Regions from separate parts of the Telluria sp. RT2P19 genome, predicted to be linked through region 2. Evidence: riboswitches for the same ligand, from Rfam matches in the RefSeq annotation. Region 2 holds a riboswitch; the other holds the start of a gene.
What was found. A riboswitch is a leader RNA that binds a small molecule or an ion and turns the genes downstream of it on or off. The one in region 2 is predicted to bind thiamine pyrophosphate.
Positions count from the first base shown of each region.

Region 1: another riboswitch for thiamine pyrophosphate. It lies ahead of AC56KW_RS18145 (TonB-dependent receptor); the one in region 2 lies ahead of thiC (phosphomethylpyrimidine synthase ThiC).

Region 1 covers NZ_JCASIL010000015.1:39,380-48,421, forward strand. The annotation lists gene AC56KW_RS18130 (S46 family peptidase) at 445-2,583, shown strand; gene pnuC (nicotinamide riboside transporter PnuC) at 2,676-3,278, shown strand; gene AC56KW_RS18140 (AAA family ATPase) at 3,275-3,793, shown strand; gene AC56KW_RS18145 (TonB-dependent receptor) at 4,318-6,459, opposite strand; TPP riboswitch at 6,541-6,638, opposite strand; gene AC56KW_RS18150 (DUF535 family protein) at 6,701-7,594, opposite strand; gene AC56KW_RS18155 (hypothetical protein) at 8,137-8,361, opposite strand; gene AC56KW_RS18160 (glutathione S-transferase) at 8,428-9,042, shown strand, end outside.
Region 2 covers NZ_JCASIL010000004.1:265,219-274,260, forward strand. The annotation lists gene AC56KW_RS07480 (hypothetical protein) at 1-15, shown strand, start outside; gene AC56KW_RS07485 (GNAT family N-acetyltransferase) at 1-520, opposite strand, end outside; gene AC56KW_RS07490 (nuclear transport factor 2 family protein) at 639-992, shown strand; gene AC56KW_RS07495 (class I SAM-dependent methyltransferase) at 1,025-1,624, shown strand; gene AC56KW_RS07500 (ion channel) at 1,663-2,376, opposite strand; gene thiE (thiamine phosphate synthase) at 2,414-3,028, opposite strand; gene thiD (bifunctional hydroxymethylpyrimidine kinase/phosphomethylpyrimidine kinase) at 3,040-3,786, opposite strand; gene AC56KW_RS07515 (thiazole synthase) at 3,783-4,601, opposite strand; gene thiS (sulfur carrier protein ThiS) at 4,615-4,818, opposite strand; gene thiC (phosphomethylpyrimidine synthase ThiC) at 4,819-6,744, opposite strand; TPP riboswitch at 6,819-6,924, opposite strand; gene AC56KW_RS07530 (hypothetical protein) at 7,006-7,413, opposite strand; gene AC56KW_RS07535 (hypothetical protein) at 7,410-9,042, opposite strand, start outside.

The DNA.
Region 1 (9,042 bases), on a different contig from region 2:
GGGAAACCCGGCCAACCGGCCACTACGAAAAGCGCCGCAGGCCGTCGCGCGCGACCTGGAACTCGGCCGCGCCGAAGGCCTGGCGCAGCGCAGCGCGGTCGTTGCCGATCGGGGCCTTGCTGGCGCGGATCGTGCGGCGTGGTTGGCCAGCCGCGTGTCGGGCATGCCGCCGCTGTCGCCCGGCCGGCGCTGCAGCAGCACGTTCTCGCGCACCGGGCCGGCCTCGATATGCTCCTTCGGCACCTGCCCTGGCGCATCCTGGCGTCGATACCCGTCGGGAATCACGACCAGGTCGTGCTGCAGCTCCTTCGCGCGCCAATACGAGGCAATGTCGAAGCCGACCGGGTACCCTTCCTGGCGCCTGTCATTACGGCACAAAACTCCCCGACTGTTACACAACGGCGATATACTCGCGCATCGTTTTTTTGTTTTCGGGGACCTGTCTTGTTCAAATCCGTCTTCTTGCCTGTCGCCCTCCTGGGGCTGGCCGGCGCCGCCTTCGCCGACGAAGGCCAGTGGCAACCGCACCAGTTGCCGCAACTGAAATCCGAACTGAAACGCATCGGCATCACGATGCCGGCCGAGAAACTGGCCGACCTGGGCAAGCATCCGATGAGCGCGATCGTATCGCTGGGCGGGTGCTCGGCATCCTTCGTGTCGCCAGATGGCCTGGTGGTGACCAACCACCATTGCGCCTACGGCGCGATCCAGCGCAACGCGACGCCCGAGAAGAACTACATCGTCGATGGCTTCCTGGCCAAGACCCGCGCCGACGAACTGCCGGGCGGCCCGAACACGCTGGTGTACGTGACCGAGAAGGTCGAGAACGTGACCGAGCGCGTATTGAAAGGGCTCACGCCCGCGATGTCGGGCCGCGAGCGCCATGCGCTGGTCCAGTCGCGCATCAAGGACCTGGTGGCCGAGTGCGAAACCGACAAGTCGACGCGCTGCTCGGTGCCGGCCTTCCACCGCGGCCTGGAGTACTACCGCATCAAGCAGCTGATGATCCGCGACGTGCGCCTGGTGTACGCGCCGTCCGACCGCATCGGCAACTACGGCGGCGACATCGACAACTACGAATGGCCGCGCCATGTCGGCGACTATGCCTTCTATCGCGCCTACGTCGGCAAGGATGGCCGTCCGGCCGACCCGTCGCCCGACAACGTGCCCTACAAATCGAAGGATTTCCTGGTGGTCTCGGCCGAGGGCCTGAAGGATGGTGATCCTATCCTGCTGGCCGGCTACCCGGGCCGCACCAGCCGCTACAAGCTACCGAGCGAGATCCGCTTCGCGCGCGATGTCGACCTGCCGGCCAAGGCCGCGAGCATCACCGCCGACCTGGCGGTGATCGCCGCCGCGACGCAGGGCAATCCGGCCTGGGGTGTAGCGTACGCCAGCGTCGACAAGGGCCTGAACAACGTGCTCAAGAAGACCAGGGGCCTGCTGGACGGCTTCGCGCGCAAGGACATCGCCGCCATCAAGGACGTGCAGGACGCCGAATTCCGCGGCTGGCAGAAGGGGCATGCGGGCGCCAATTCCAGGCTGCTGGCGGAACTCGACGGCGTGATCGCGCAGGACATGGCGCTGCAGCGCCAGGAAGCGGCCTGGCTCGAAGCCACCCACAGCGATCTGCTCAAGAGCGCGCGTACGCTGTACCGCCTGGCGCTGGAGCGCCAGAAGCCGGACGCCCAGCGCGAAAGCGGCTACCAGGAACGCGACCTGTCGTTCATCAAGGCGCGCCTGACCCGCCTGGAGCAATCGTTCGTGCCGCAGGTGGACCAGGCGCGCTACGCCGCCGCGCTGGTGCGCTATGCCCGCATCGATGCCAAGCTGCGTCCGCAGGGCGTGGATGCGCTGTTGCCGGCGCACGACGCGCTCGGCACGCTGTACAAGTCGAGCGAGCTGTCCGACACCGCCAAGCGCCTGGCGTGGATCGGCAAGGAGCCGGACGCCTTCCGCAAGTCGGGCGACCCGTTCATCCAGCTCGCGGTGCGCCTGCACGACGCCGGCATGGCGCTGGAAGAGCGTCGCAACGAGATCGACGGCAACCTGGAACGCGTGATCCCGCAGTACATGTCGGCCGTGATCGCATGGAAGAAGTCGCAGGGCAAGCCAGTCTACCCGGACGCCAACTCGACCTTGCGCGTGACCTTCGGCACCGTGTCGGCGTTCTCGCCGCGCGACGGCCTGGTCAAGGGTCCGTTCACCACGGTCGAGGGCATCCTGGAAAAGGAAACCGGCAAGGATCCGTTCATCGTGCCGGCCCCGCTCAAGGAAGCGATCCAGGCCAGGCGCCATGGCGTGTTCAAGGATGCGGCGCTGGGCACGGTACCGGTCAACTTCCTGTCGAGCGCCGATACCACCGGCGGCAATTCGGGGTCGGCGGTGATGAACAGGAACGGTGAACTGATTGGCCTGAACTTCGATTCGACCTATGAATCGATCACCAAGGACTGGTACTTCGACACCGCCATCACGCGCGCGATCCACGTCGACATCCGTTACATGCTGTGGGTAATGAAGGAAGTCGACCATGCCGACAACCTGCTCGAGGAAATGACGATCAAGTACCCGAAGAAGTAACCGGGACTTCGCAGGTCGGTGCGCCGGACCCCTGAGTTGCACCACACACGTCGTTCCCGCGCAGGCGGGAACGACGTTCTTACGTGAACACTATGAACGAACCCCTCATCCTCGCCGGTCTCACGACCTCGCCGCTGGAACTGATCTCCTTCCTGCTGGCGGCCACCACGGTCATCCTCAATATCCGCCAGGTCCACTGGGCCTGGCTGTTCTCGATCGCCTCGTCCGCGACCTATGCGGTGGTGTTCTACGATGCGCGCCTGTACGGCGACATGGGGCTGCAGTTCGTGTTCGTCGCGGCCTCGATCTGGGGCTGGTACCAGTGGCTGCACGGCAGCGCGGGCGCCAGCGCGACGCCGCTGGCGCCCACCTTCCTCGAAGCGGGCGGCCGCGCCTGGTCGCTGGCGGCCTGGCTGCTGGGCTTCGTGATCCTGTCGACCTTCCTCGACAACTTCACCGACACCGACGTGCCGCATGCCGACGGCTTCCTGACCGCGGGCAGCCTGGTTGGCCAGCTGCTGCTGGCGAAGAAGAAGGTCGAGAACTGGCATGTGTGGATCGCGGTCGACATCCTGTACGTCGGCCTCTACCTGTACAAGGGCCTGGTGCTCACGGCCGTGCTGTACGGCGTGTTCGTGCTGCTGGCGGTCGCCGGCCTGCGCACCTGGACGGCGCTGGCGCGCAGGCAGCCATGAGCGGCGTGCAACGGGTCGCGCTCCTCGGCGCCGAATCGTCCGGCAAGTCGACCCTGGCCGAGGCGCTGGCGCGCCGCTACGGCACGGTGTGGGTGCCCGAGTACCTGCGCGAGTTCGTCGATACCCGGAAACGCGTGCCGCACGAGCAAGACCAGTACGGCATCGCGCTGACCCAGCGCGCGCGCGAGGATGCGGCGGCCCTGGACGCACGCCGCTTCCTGTTCTGCGATACCACGCCGCTGATGACGGCGCTGTACAGCCGCGTGTACTGGGACAGGGTGGATGTGCAACTGGCGGCGCTCGACGCCGGGCATGACTATGCATGGACCTTCGTGACCGCGCCCGATACGCCGTGGGAGCCGGATGGCCTGCAGCGCGAATCGGAGGAGGTACGCCAGCAGGTGCACCGGATGTTGCTCGAGACGCTGGCCGTGCGCGGCATCGGCTACACGCTCCTGGCGGGCGACCTGCCGCAGCGGATGCGGGAAGTCGAGGGGCTGCTCGGCCGGCCGTGACGGCCGGCCGAAAGAGCGACGCCTTCGGCAGGCTGACCGCCAGCGCGCCACGATTGCGGCTGTGGCTTGCCGCGCTCGCGCACGCCGAAGAAGCTCACCACCAGATCGCCCGGGTCGCCGAAGACCTCGACCGAAGCGGCGCCGGTGCGGCGCACCACGTCGTTGCTGCGTAGCGCGCTGGCGTGGGTTGAAGTCCGGATCGGGCGCGTTGAAGCGGCCCCCGGCCGCCATCAGCTTGTCCACCTTGCCGCCATGGACCCGGGGCAGCGCGCCGCCGCCGAGGAAGGCGATGATCGCGACCTGGTCCTTCGCCGCATCCTGCAGCAGCTTGCGCGCCGCCCGCGGCGCGACCTTCTCGGCGACGCCCCGGCTGCGCGTCGGGCCTGGTGCCGCGCATTTCCGAGCCGGCGTCGCAGCTGTTCACCGCGCTGGCCGAGGAAAACACTCCGACCAGTGCATTGCCGGCCCCGGTCGGGCGCGACCTGGTGCTGGTGGCCGAAGTGATCCGCGAGGCGATAACGCTCTTAGAAATCGATCTGCGCCGACAACCTGAACGTGCGCGGCGCCCCCGGCAGCAAATACCCACCCAGCGACTGCGTCACATCGCGCCAGTAGAACTTGTCGAAGGCATTGTCCACCCGCGCGCGGATGATCGTGTTCAGCCCGCCCGCGCGCAGCAGGTAGGACGCGCCGAAGCCGGCCACGTGATACCCCGGCACCTTCACGCGGTTGGCCGGATCGAATACCTTGTTGCCCGAATACTGCCACTGCGCGTCAAGCTTCAGGCCCGCTACGTGCGGCACCGCATACTCGACCCACGCCGTGGTGCGCAGCTCCGGCACATTGGTCACGCGCTTGCCTTCGGTCGCAGCGTCGCCGGTGTCCTTCTGGTCGGTATCGAGCGCCATCAGCGACAGGCTGTAGTTCAGGCTCGGCGTGGCCTTGCCCATCGCCGACAGCTCCACGCCGCGATGGGTCTGCTCACCGGCGCGCACGAAGGTGTTGGCGGCGTTCGTGTATTCGAGGCCCTGGCGGATTTCGAACAGCGCCCCGGACAGCGCCAGCTGCTCGTTCACATTGCGCTTGACGCCGAACTCCAGCTGCTTCGAGCGGCTCGGCGGCAGGGCGGTGTTCTGGTTGGTGGTTTCCATCGGCGCGATGCCGCCATACTGCAGGCCGTGGCTGATCGAGCCGTACACGCGCCAGTCCTGGGCCGGCGCATACACCAGCGCCACGTTCGGCAGCGCGAACGAATCCTTCGTGTGCACCCAGCCGCCCTCGATTTCCTCGAGTGCGTCGAGCTTGAGCTTCACGTAGCGCACGCCGGCGTGCAGCGAGAATTGCGGCGACAATGTCATCACGTCCTGCACGAACAGCGAACGCTCTTCGGTACTGCGGCGCTCCATGACCGGGCCCGTCACGCGCTCGCTCGCTACCGGCGGCACGATGGCGTTGTTGAAGATATTGCTGGAGCCGACGTAGTCGTAGACGTACTCGCCGAAGCTGTCGTGGCGTTCGGCATATGCGCCGCCGACGGTCAGCGCGTGGCCGATCGCGCCGGTGTTGACGCGGCCCTGCAGCATCGCCTGCAGCCCCCACGGCGTCTTGCGCTCGCCCGTGCTCTGGAAGTCGTACACGTCGTAGTCGCCGTTCGAGCAATAACCCGGATAGAAGCCGTCGCCCTCGTTGCTGCAGCCGTAAGGGAAGGCGGTGAAGTCGTCGCGCTTGAACCAGTGCTTGTTGGCGCTGAGGGTCGCGTTCCAGGCATCGCTGATGCGGTACTCGAAGCGCAGCCCCAGATTGCTGCTGTCGGTGTCGACCGGACGGGTCCAGGGCTGGTCGTTGAGCAGGGTCTTGGCCGAGATCCCCGTCGGCAGGACTTCATTGCGGATCAGCTGGTAGCCCGGCGCCGTGACCTGCGCCTTGTGCTGGTGGTCGAGGTCGATCTGGAACAGGGCGTCCGGCGTGATCTGCCAGTCGAAGGCGGCCGAGGCGAACTGGCGCTCGCCGTCGGCGCCGCGCACATACGATTTCAGGTCTTCCGCCGCCGCGTTGATGCGGTAGCCGAAGCGGCGGTCCCCGAAGCGCCCGCCCAGGTCGACCGCCCCATACACAGTGCCGCGCTCGCGCACTTCGACCGTCGCCTGGCGCAGCGGCGCATTGGTCGGGCGCTTGGTGACGAAGTTGATCATCCCGCCTGGCGCGGCGACGCCCGCCTGCAGGCCGGCCAGGCCGCGCAGGACTTCGATGCGTTCCTTGTTCTCGAGCGGGATCTGGGTGTCGCCCGAGATCGCGATCATGTCCTTGCGATAGCTGGTGGCGTTGTCGAGCGCGAAGCCGCGGATCGAGAACTGCTCGGCGTAGCCGATCGCATTGTAGGCGTCGCCGATCGAGGCGTCGTAGCGGGCGGCGTCGGTGGCGCTGCGGATCGACAGGTCTTGCATCTGGCCCTGGCTCATCGAGGTGATCGAGGCCGGGGAGTCGAGCAGCCGCATGTCGGAGAAACCGCCGACGCTGGCGCGGTCGAGGGCGATCCACTTGCTGCCGGTGACGACGACCGATGATACGGGTGGGGGCGCAGCCTGTTGCGCGGATGCCTGCGACGATAGGGAAAACGCCTGCACGATGGCGCAGGCGAGGACGGTGTGCTTCGAAGTGAATGTCATGGTTTGCTCGTGTTCGCGCGCCACACGGCGCGCAGCTTTTATCAAAGCCGGAGCCAACGTGGGGGAAGGGCAAACGAACCGGGGTGCTGCTTTGCGCTTTCCTTCGCTGGCATTATCCAGATCAGGTACGAAGGGTATCTCTCACCCGGAAATGTGTTCCAGGACCCCTAGCGAATGCGCGAGTGTACCACGGCCCAATGTGGCCGTGGTGAATCTGTCAAGACGGCTTGATGCGCGAGGATCAAGCCCTGGCGGTCGATGGCGTTTCGTCCACTACCGGCTGGGCTGCGGCCGGCGTCAGCAGATGGCGCAGCAGCACGCTGCACGCCGCGTCGCCGATCGCGCGCCAGTGCTCGCGGCGCTGGGCCGCGCGCTTGCGGTGCTTGGACGGCATGTCCTGCAGCGGCTTGAGGTAGAACGGCAGCGGGACCAGATAGCTGCGCGCATCCAGTTCGGCGCCGCCCAGGATGCGCCAGAAGCCGTCGTAGGCGTTCTCGAACGCCTTGTCCTGCTCTGCCTCATAGGCCACATGTGCGTTGCCGCGCACCGCGACCACGCGGTCGAAGCCCAGCGCCTGCACCGCGCCCTGGAGGGCGGCGAAGCAGAAGAAGCTCGGCGAATTATTGGGGAACACGCGCTCGAACGCATCGAAGGCGCCGCCGGCGTCGCGCCACAGGCCGGCGTTGCGCGAGATGAAAGGAATGATCGGCGGCTCGACGCCCACCACCGCGCCCTCGACCCAGGTCCAGGACAGGCGGTGCAGGACCGTGCCGTCGACGACCAGCGAGATCGTCAGCTCGCCCTCGGGGTCGATGCGCGGTGCGTGCTCGAGCCGCATGACGAAGCTGCCGCCATCGTCCTCGTGCTGCCACAGCACCAGGCCGCCATGATGCGCGGCCTGGCGCCAGGCCGCGTTGAAGGTGGCTTCCTCGAAGCGGTAATGGGCCAGCACGCAGCGCATGCGTTCGCGTACGCCAAGGCCGCGCGCCAGGTAATCGCGGCCGCTCACATGGCGGAACAGGTCGTCGTCGGGTGCGTTCTCGAGGCGGCGCACGAGCTTGAGGCGGGACAGGGACTGGTGCTCGCGCCAATAGCGCAGCGCGTGCCAGCGTTGGGTCAATCGAGCGAAGATCATCGAGCGCTCCATTCGGCATAAAGGCTTGTCTTGCAAACTACCCGCTGGACGATTGCGGGCCATGGTCAGCGTAATAGCAATAATAATTCCGCTGTGCAATTATGTGCCGAAATGCTAACTCGTGCCCGGACGCAGGGCAAACAGCGCTTGGGAACCAGGGCAGGGGTGGATAGTCATGGTGCGCTCTCTGGACGTATTAACTTATGGTTATTTTTGACATGCATGACAAGACTACCATGTTTGCGGCCGGCCAAGCCCATCATCGTCATTCCGCCGGCGGGCCCGTCCGCGGGCTGGGGTGCCATCGGGCAGTCGCCCGCGCCAGTCGGGCTTGCTCTTGCATCCAGGCCCGTTGTTCCCGCTCCGCTGCTGTATTGCTGAGCAGCGACAACTCTTTCCAAGTGAGTCTTGTCACCGTCGATGTGACTTTCCCTGCAAGAACGCAGGCCAGCGCGGCGCACCCGGACATGCAAGCATCATGGGCGCTGCAATGGGGAGGTCAACGAAGCGCGATGCAGGCAAGCGCGCACAAGTCCAAACCCTCACCATACATTGGCGATGTCAGGTTCACCCGCTTCACCAGGCCACCCGCTTTCGAGCACGCCCGTGCCGTCATCGTACCGGGCAGTGCCATCAATTTCCGGGGCCATGCCCTGCTGCATGGCGGCGGCACTGGCTGGTACTTCCCTGTCGCAGCCTTCAACGAAATTCCGGGATGCATGAATGAAGCGCGATACCGACCATACAGGCAGCAGCCACTGATTCATCCCGTGCAGCACGTACGGGCCGCTACGGCTACCATGGCTCGCTCACGGACACGGGAGATATTCATCATGGTTGAACCGTACAAACTGTTCTATTGGCCAAGCATCCAGGGACGCGGAGAATTCGTCCGCCTGGCGCTCGAAGAGGCGGGCGCCGACTACGTCGACGTGGCGCGCCGCGAAGGGGGCGTCGACCTGTTGATGGCGGCGCTCGAGGTCGAGGAGTACCCGGCGTTCGCGCCGCCGTTCCTGAAATCCGGCGAGTTGGTGATCGGCCAGGTGGCCAATATCCTGCTGTACCTCGGCGAACAGCACGGCCTGGCGCCGCGCACCGACCCGGGCCGCCTGTGGGTGCACCAGCTGCAGCTGACCATCGCCGACCTGGTGACCGAGGCCCATGACACCCATCACCCGATCGCATCAAGCCTGTACTACGAAGACCAGAAGCCCGAGGCGCTGCGCCGTTCGGCCGACTTCATCGAGTCGCGCGTCCCCAAGTTCATGGGCTATTTCGCGCGCCTGCTGTCCAATCCCGAGCCGCGCGTCTACCTCACGGGCGACAAGGTGACCTACGCCGACCTGTCGCTGTTCCAGGTTATCGAGGGCTTGCGCTACGCCTTCCCGAATGCGATGAAGACGATCGAGCAAGAGTATCCCGTGCTCACCGGGCTGCGCGACCGGGTA
Region 2 (9,042 bases):
GGCCGGGAAGCGTAAGGCGCATACGCTGCTCGACCAGTTCGGCGCCTCGCCGCAAGGGTTCGCGCACGCCGGCGTCGACGAAACCGGCGCGCTCATACAGGCGCAGGGCGCCGGCATTGGTGCAGGTGACGCCCAGCTGGACCGCCTGGGCGCCGCGCCGGGTGGCCCAGCGCACCGCCTCGTCGAGCAGGGCGCCGGCCACGCCCTGCCCGCGCGCCTCTGGCGCCACCCACATCTGGAACAGGTTGACGATTCCGGGATCGCCGGCGTCTTCCTTGGCCCAGGCCAGGCCGATGAGCTCGCCATTCACCTCGGCTGCCAGCGCACGGTCGACGCCCGACGTGGTCGAGCGCGCCAGCCGCGCGGCCCAGGTATCGGGCGCCAGCGCCTCTTCGGCCGCCAGCGTGCTGCCAAAGGCATCCGGCGCATCGGCCAGCGCGCGCAGGCGAAGCGCACGGTAGGCCCGCCATTCTTCGGCCAGGAATGGCCTGACGGTGACACCTGGGGCAAGGCGGGCCATGGTTGGATCCTGTTTATTGTCGGAAGACGATTTTAGCAGGCAGCGGGGCGCCAACTGCCGAGCGCCCTGTATTGACAACCATGGGTACACTCGAACTTGTTAGCCGAGAGGAGCTGATATGTCCGAACTCAACAAGAATGTCCTGCGGCAGGCCAACGCAGCGGTGAGCCGCGGCGACAATGAACAATTCCTGTCGTACTGCACCGACGACCTCGTCTGGTCGACGGTCGGTGGCGAGACCCTGCACGGCAAGGAAGCGGTGCGCGCCTGGATGGTGGACGGGTATGCCGAGCCGCCCAGGTTCACGCTGCGCGAACTGGTCGCCGAGGGCGACCTAGTCGTGGCGATCGGCGACATCGAATCGAAGGACGAGCAAGGAAGACCGGTACAGAACGCCTACAGCGATGTCTGGCGCTTTCGTGACGGCAAGATGGCCGAGTTGCGCGCCTTCGTCGTGCCTGTTCATCAGTGATCGTCTGCATCACCGTCATTTGACAAGAGTAGATGTTGACCGAGGATCGGATCGATGGCTGGGAAAACGTGGCCATGGCATTTGCCGCCGCCCGTTCCGACATCGGTAGCGATGTCGCGAGGCAATGGGCAAAAGGTCTGCCTCCAGGCGGGGATCTCCTGGATCTCGGCTGCGGATCGGGTGTGCCGATTGCCTCAACGCTCGTGGCCGAGGGTCTGACGGTGTTTGGAATCGATGCGTCTCCAACGCTGGTGTCCCTATTCCGCCAACGACTTGGCGGTGCGCGTGCAGTGTGTGAGACCGTGCAGGACAGTGCTTTTTTCGGTCGGACCTTCGACGGTGTCGTGGCAGTCGGGCTGATGTTCCTGCTGCCAGAAGATGAGCAAGGCAAGCTGATTTCTAAAGTTGGAAATGCGCTGAAACCAGGCGGGCGTTTCTTGTTCAGCGCGCCGCGTCAACCGTGCGAATGGAAAGACATGCAAACAGGACAGCATTCCCTGTCGCTTGGTGAGAACGCATACCGGCGGCTACTTGCCGGGGCAGGCATGCGGCTCATGACTACATACATGGACGAGGGTGACAATCATTATTTCGACGCAGCCCGCTGGTCGGACCAGGCCGAACGCGATTGAATGAGGCGCTGGGCATACCGCTTCGGCGCCCGCGTCCCCTAGTCCCTCTCCCATTCCTCCATGCGGCGCTTGCGCGCCCGCCCCACCGCGATCCGGTTACGCGTGGTAAACGCGATCAGCCGCGCGACGACCACCGCCAGGTACATCAAGCCGATCAACATCTCGACGCTGGCCAGCGCGCGTGCATGCACGGTCAGCGGAATCACGTCGCCGATGCCGGTACTCGACAGCAGCGCGAAGCTCAGGTAGTTCAGCTCGGTCCAGGTGCGGGGCGCGCCGGCATTGACGGCGGCCGCGAAGGTACCCGGATGGACTTCCTGCAGCAGCACGTACATGTGGGTGAACGCCCACGCCAGCAGGGTGAAGGTGGCGCCGGCCGCGAACAGTTCGTCGGTGGTGGCCAGCTCGTCGTCCATCATGTAGGCGATCAGGCTGCCCGCCGCGTAGAAATAGAACAGGGCCTCGAGGCCGGACGACCAGGCCAGCAAGTGCTCAAGGCCGAACAGGATCTGCGCCAGCAGCAGGCCGATGATCGGCACCGCCAGCGCCCAGCTCACCCGCACCTCGCCCGGCGTGCGCCGCACCATGCGGATGGTGAAGGCCAGCACCACGATGCCGAACACATTGAAGGCTACCCGGCCGGCCGGCGTGCCCTCGATGAAGGGATAGGCGAGCATGCCGACCAGCTGCACCAGCAGCAGGATGGCGGACGGGTGGCGGCGGGTGTGGGCGAACAGGAGCAATGGGCGCATGGCTGACGACAGTAATCGCGATGCGCCCATTGTAGGTTCAGGTGGAAGTAAACAGCGCGCCGAAAGCGCGCGCGGCCTCGGCCGGCGCGCGCGCGCCGTACACGCTGGTGATCGCCGCCACCAGGTCGATTCCGCGCGCGACCAGTGGCGCCGCATTGGCCGGGGTCATGCCGCCGATGATCACGATCGGCACGCTGAACTCGGCGCGCGCCTGGTCCAGCAGCTCGGGCGGCGTGACGAAGGTGTACTTCTTGACCGCCGACGGATAGAAGCCGCCGAAGGCGACGTAGCTGGCGCCGGCCTCGACCGCCGCGCGCGCCAGCGCCAGCTCGCCATAGCACGAGGCGCCGACGATCTTGTCCTTGCCCAACAGCGTGCGGGCTTCGCGAACGCCGCCGTCGGTATGCCCCAGGTGCACGCCGTCGGCATCGATCGCCTGGCACAGGTCGATGTGGTCGTTGATGACGAGCGGCCGGCCATGGCGGCGGCACAGCGCCAGCAGCGCCGTCGCCTGCTCATGGCGCAGGTCGGGAACGGCTTCCTTGTGGCGGTACTGGACCAGCGCGGCGCCGGCGCCGAGGGCGGCGTCGGTGACGGCGATCAGTCGTTCGGTATCGTCCCAGTTCGGGGTGACGAGGTACAAGCCGCGCATACGGACTCCTTTCAGCTGATTGATTGCAGCAGGCGGCGCGGGATGCGCTGCCCCGGCGCCAGCGCATACGACTGCGCCAGCGCGTGGTGGGTATAGGTCTGGGCGGCGTCGAGCGCCGCTTCCATGGCGTCGCCCAGCGCCAGCCGCGCCGCCAGCGCCGCGGCCAGGGTGCAGCCGCTGCCATGGTAGGCGTGCGGCAGGCGCGGCCAATGCCAGGCGCGCGCCTCGCTGCCATCGACCAGCCAGCGGTTGACGACGGTGTCGCCCGCGGCATGGCCGCCGGTGACCAGCATCTGGCGGCTGGCCTCGACGCCGAGCGCCGCGCTTTCGGGCAGGTTGGGCAAGACGATCGTCGCCAGCGCCAGCAGTTCGCCCAGCGCCTTGACGGCATCGCCCTGCCCGAGCGCGTCGCCATGGCCGCTGGCCAGCACCGGGTCGAGCACGACCGGCAGCGTCGGCCGGCGCGCGCGCAGGGCGCGGATGATGTCCGCGATCGCTTGCGCGTTGGCGGCGCTGCCCGGGATGCCGAGCTTGACGGCCCTGACCTCGAACGCCGCCAGCAGCGGCGCGGCCTGGTGCGCGATCCAGGCGGCGTCGACCGGGCTCGCCGCATGGACGCGGTTATTGTCCTGGGCGGTGAGGGTGGTCGCCACCGGCAGCGGGTGCGCGCCCTGGGCCGCGATCGCCAGGATATCGGCCGCCAGGCCCGCGCCGCCGCCGGGGTCGAGCCCGGCGAACACCAGCACGCAGGCCGTCATCCGGTGATCTTCCCTTCGACCGGCGACGAGGGCGAAGCCGCGAAGCGCTTGGGCATGCGGCCGGCCAGGTAGGCGTCGCGGCCGGCCAGCACCGCGTGCTTCATGGCGCGCGCCATGCGCACCGGATCGCCCGCGGCGGCGATCGCGGTGTTCATCAACACCCCGTCGCAGCCCAGCTCCATCGCGATGGCGGCGTCCGACGCGGTGCCGACGCCGGCGTCGACCAGCACCGGCACCGTGGCCTGTTCGATGATCAGCGACAGGTTCCACGGGTTGACGATGCCCATGCCGGAGCCGATCAGCGACGCCAGCGGCATCACGGCCACGCAGCCGATTTCCTGCAGGATGCGGGCCTGGATCGGGTCGTCGCTGCAGTAGACCATGACGTCGAATCCGTCCTTCACCAGCGCTTTTGCCGCCACCAGGGTCTCGGGCATGTGCGGGAACAGGGTCTGCTGGTCGCCCAGCACCTCGAGCTTGACCAGCTTGTGGCCACCCAGCAGCTCGCGCGCCATCTGCAGCGTGTAGATCGCGTCCTTCGCGTTGTAGCAGCCGGCCGTATTCGGCAGGATGGTGAATTCGCTCGGGGGCAGCACGTCCAGCAGGCTCGGTGCGTTCGGATCCTGCCCGATGTTCACGCGGCGGATCGCCACCGTGATGATCTCGGCGCCCGCGGCCAGGGTCGCCTCGCGGGTCTGCTCCAGGTCGCGGTACTTGCCGCTGCCGACCAGCAGGCGCGATCGGTAGGCGCGGCCGGCGATGGTCAGCACGTCGTCGTTCTCCAGCCTGGCGTTCATGTCGTTCAATGCATTCATGTCTTGTCTCCTGTCAGCCGCCACCGATGGCGCGCACGATGTCCACCCGATCCTTTTCCTGCAGGCGCCGGTGCAGCCATTGCTGGCGCGGCACCACTTCGCGGTTGACCGCGAGCGCCATCCCCTGCCCCGTCAAGCCCAGCTGCTCCAGCAGGCCGCACAGGGTCTGGCCCGGCGGCACCCTGCACGGCGCCCCGTTCACTTCGATCGGCGTCATTCATACCTCCCGGTACAGTTGGGCGCCGTTCTTCACGAATTCGATGGCCTTTTCCTGCATGCCATGGGCCAATGCCGAATCTCCCTGCACACCCCTGGCGGCGGCGTATTCGCGCACTTCCTGGGTGATCTTCATCGAGCAGAAATGCGGGCCGCACATCGAGCAGAAGTGGGCGACCTTGGCCGAATCCTTGGGCAGGGTCTCGTCGTGGAATTCGCGCGCCTTGTCGGGATCCAGGCCCAGGTTGAACTGGTCTTCCCAGCGGAACTCGAAGCGCGCTTTCGACAGGGCGTTATCGCGCAGCTGGGCGCCCGGATGGCCTTTGGCGAGGTCGGCGGCGTGCGCGGCGATCTTGTAGGTGATGATCCCGTCCTTGACGTCGTTCTTGTCGGGCAGGCCCAGGTGCTCCTTCGGCGTCACGTAGCACAGCATCGCGGTGCCGTACCAGCCGATATTGGCGGCGCCGATACCCGAGGTGATGTGGTCGTAGCCCGGGGCGATGTCGGTGGTGAGCGGTCCCAGCGTATAGAACGGCGCCTCGTGGCACTGTTCCAGCTGCAAGTCCATGTTTTCCTTGATCAGGTGCAGCGGCACGTGGCCGGGGCCCTCGATGATGGTTTGTACATCGTGCTTCCAGGCGATCTGGGTCAGCTCGCCCAGGGTCTTCAGTTCGGCCAGCTGGGCTTCATCGTTGGCGTCGTAGATCGAGCCGGGACGCAGGCCGTCGCCCAGGCTGAACGAGACGTCATACGCCTTCATGATGTCGCAGATGTCTTCGAAATGCGTATACAGGAATGATTCGCGGTGGTGGGCCAGGCACCACTTGGCCATGATCGAGCCGCCGCGCGAGACAATTCCCGTCAAGCGATTCGCCGTCATCGGCACATAGCGCAGCAGCACGCCGGCGTGGATGGTGAAGTAGTCCACGCCCTGCTCGGCCTGTTCGATCAGCGTGTCGCGGAAGATTTCCCACGTCAGGTCCTCGGCCTTGCCGTTGACTTTTTCCAGCGCCTGGTAGATCGGCACCGTACCGATCGGCACCGGGCTGTTACGGAGGATCCACTCGCGCGTCTCGTGGATATGCTTGCCGGTCGAGAGGTCCATCACCGTGTCGGCGCCCCAGCGGATGGCCCAGGTCATCTTTTCCACTTCCTCGCCGATCGACGAGGTCACGGCCGAATTGCCGATATTGGCGTTGACCTTCACCAGGAAATTGCGGCCGATGATCATCGGCTCGAGCTCCGGGTGGTTGATGTTGGCGGGGATGACGGCGCGGCCGCGCGCGACTTCCGAGCGCACGAATTCGGGCGTGATCTCGGCCGGGATGCTGGCGCCGAAGGATTGGCCCGGATGCTGGCGGCCCAGCAGCGCGGCCACGCGCTGGCCCATCGGGCCCGAGGACTCCAGCGAAGCGATGTATTGCTTGCGCTGCATGTTTTCGCGCAGGGCGATGAATTCCATCTCGGGCGTAATGATCCCCTGGCGCGCATAGTGCATCTGGCTCACGTTGGCGCCGCTGCGGGCGCGGCGCGGCGCGCGCTGCAGGTCGAAGCGCAGCGCGGCAAGCTGCGGATCGTTCAGCCGCGCCTGGCCATAGCGCGAGCTTGGACCATCCAGCTGCTCGGTATCGCCCCGTTCGGCGATCCAGCCCTGGCGCATCGGCGCCAGGCCGCTGCGGATGTCGATGGCCGCGGCCGGCTCGGTATACGGGCCGGAGGTGTCATAGACGAACAGGGGCGGATTGGGCTCGCCGCCGAAACTGTCCGGCGTGGGCGACTGGCTGATCGCACGCATCGGCACGCGGATATCGGGCCGGCTGCCTTCGACATAGACCTTGCGGGAGTTGGGTAGGGGATTGACGGCCGCATTGTCCACCGTGGCGGTGGCGGCGTCGAATATCCGGGATGACTTCAGAGGTGCGTTCATGTGGCTCCCTTGCTTGCGGAGCCAGCAAAGGAGGTGCCGGATACGGCAAGGCGAACACGGATGTGTGCGCACCTGCATCGATTCGGCTGCTTCCCTTCGCTGGCATTATCCAGATCAGGTTCGGAGGGTATTTCTCACCCACGTGCCGTTGTACGACGCGCAGGACCCCTAGCGTTTGCTGCCGTGAAAGCCTGGGCTCCCACAGCATCGGCCGATTATAGCCCAATCGTTTTTGGATGGGCAGAAAATCAATGGGGTTTGTTACATCATCGGCGGCTCCTGTTCCAGCGCATGCAACTGCAGCTCGCCGTTCATGAAGCGCACCTCGACGAACGGCGTGCGCGCCGGTTCGATGGCGCGCACCGCGGGCGGCCCGCCATCGACCGACACTTCGAGCTGCACGCTGTCGGCGCCGGTCTTGATGTCGACCGCATCGGCGCGCGCGATCGTCCAGTCGGTGCTGACGCCGGAGCGCCCGTACACCTGGGCGCCGTCGATCCGTACGCTCACGGTATTGTTCTGGAAGCCTTCGCCCAGCCTCACGCGTAATGTCATGACCTTCCCCTCTTCGAGTGTCGATGCGGGCTTGCCGGACAGGCCGCGCCCTGTGCAAGCCTGTCCGGACCATCCCAGCACCAGCATGACTGCAATCCAGGCCTGGCGCATCATTCGTCGTCAGGCCTCCCGAAGACCCGGGTCGTGATCTGGCTCAGCGTGTCTTGCGCGCCACTGTCGTCTCCGCTCTCCTTCTGGATGCAGGCAAGGCTGTAGCGCACTTCGTCTTGCGAGACCGGATCGAGCACGTGCGTTTCGGTAGCGCCCGAGAGCAAGGCGATGCTTTCCTCCTTGTTCGCGGCGCGCACGGTCACCGGCCTGCCCTGGCCCGCGTTGACGGTCTTGAACATCCGTCCGGCATTGATGCCCTTGACCATGCGTGCATAGGTGGCCATCGGATGCGCGCCGAAGCGGTCGATCACCTCGTCGAAAGCGTTGTTGCCGGAACGCAGGGACGGATTGTCCGAACCCTGCAGGTAGAGCAGCACGCCCTGGTCGTCGCCCAGGAAGAGTTCGGCCAGCGTGTCTTCGTCTGCGGTGACCGGATAGCGCACCCGGATCGTCAGGATATCCGACAACACCTGCGAGCCGTCGAGCGCCGCATAGGCCGCGCGCACCCGGTACTGCCCCGGCTGGTCGAAATAGAAGCCGCCCTTGCCGTAGCCGATATAGGCGCTGTCGCGCGCCGCGTCGTTTACCCCGAGCTTGGTCTCGCGCACGCCCACCAGGTGGTCGATCATTGGCTCGTAGGCGACCAGCTGGCCGCCAGGCTTGCTGATGACGATCCTGACCATGCCGAAATCGGGGTGCAGCCAGGTGTGGGCGCGGCGCCCGAGGGTGGTGGTGGCCTTGAGCTCGAGTTCAAGCACGACCGGTTCGCCCAGCGCGAAGCTGCGCTGGTGGGTCGAGATCGCCAGCACCAGCCCCGACTCGTCCGAGATCGGATCGGCCAGCACCTCGCGCCCCAGCGACGAACCGACGATGAAGTTGTTGCCGCCCATGATGACATCGTTGCGGAAGCCATGGCGCAGGTGGACCAGTTCATCGTCATCGAAGCGGAAGTCGAAACCGCTCCAGAAGCCGGCCGGACCGCCTTTCGGGTAGTTCCACGGATAGTTCATCCACGACAGCGACTCGGGCCGGTCCGGCTTGGGCGGCGACGCCAGCGATTTCTGCCAGGAGTGCAGCAGGTTGAAGCAGTGGCCGAGCTCGTGCACATAGGTGTACAGCTGCAGGCGCAGCTGCTCTGCCGTGGCGCCGCCGATCCCCTTGTGGAATACGGCGCAACCCTGGCGTTGCCGGCCCTGCTGGTCGAACATGATGCCGTACAGTCCATCCCCATAGTCGTGTTGCTGGGCGGCCAACTGCCAGACGCACCACTGCTGCACATCGTTCCAGAGTGTGAAATGGGTCTGCATCGAGGCGTGCAGCTCGGCATTGCTCCAGGTGGCGCCCACACCCGCCGCCGAGATGTCGATGACGTTGTTGCCGGCGGTCGGGACCATGCCGATCCCGGCCTCGCCGAAGGCGCTGGCCACGCTCAGACTGCGCGCGCTGCCGCCCGACGGCAGCGAACCGGTGTTATAACTGGCGAACGCCGGGCCGACGAGGTCGGACACCCGGTCGGTTTCGATCCGCACCGTGCGGAAATGCAGCGACGAGAACGGACAGTGATACAAGGCGCCCGGTGAATTGGTGACGGTAAGAAATTGCAGGGTCGCGGCCGCCTGCGGCTGCAGGAGA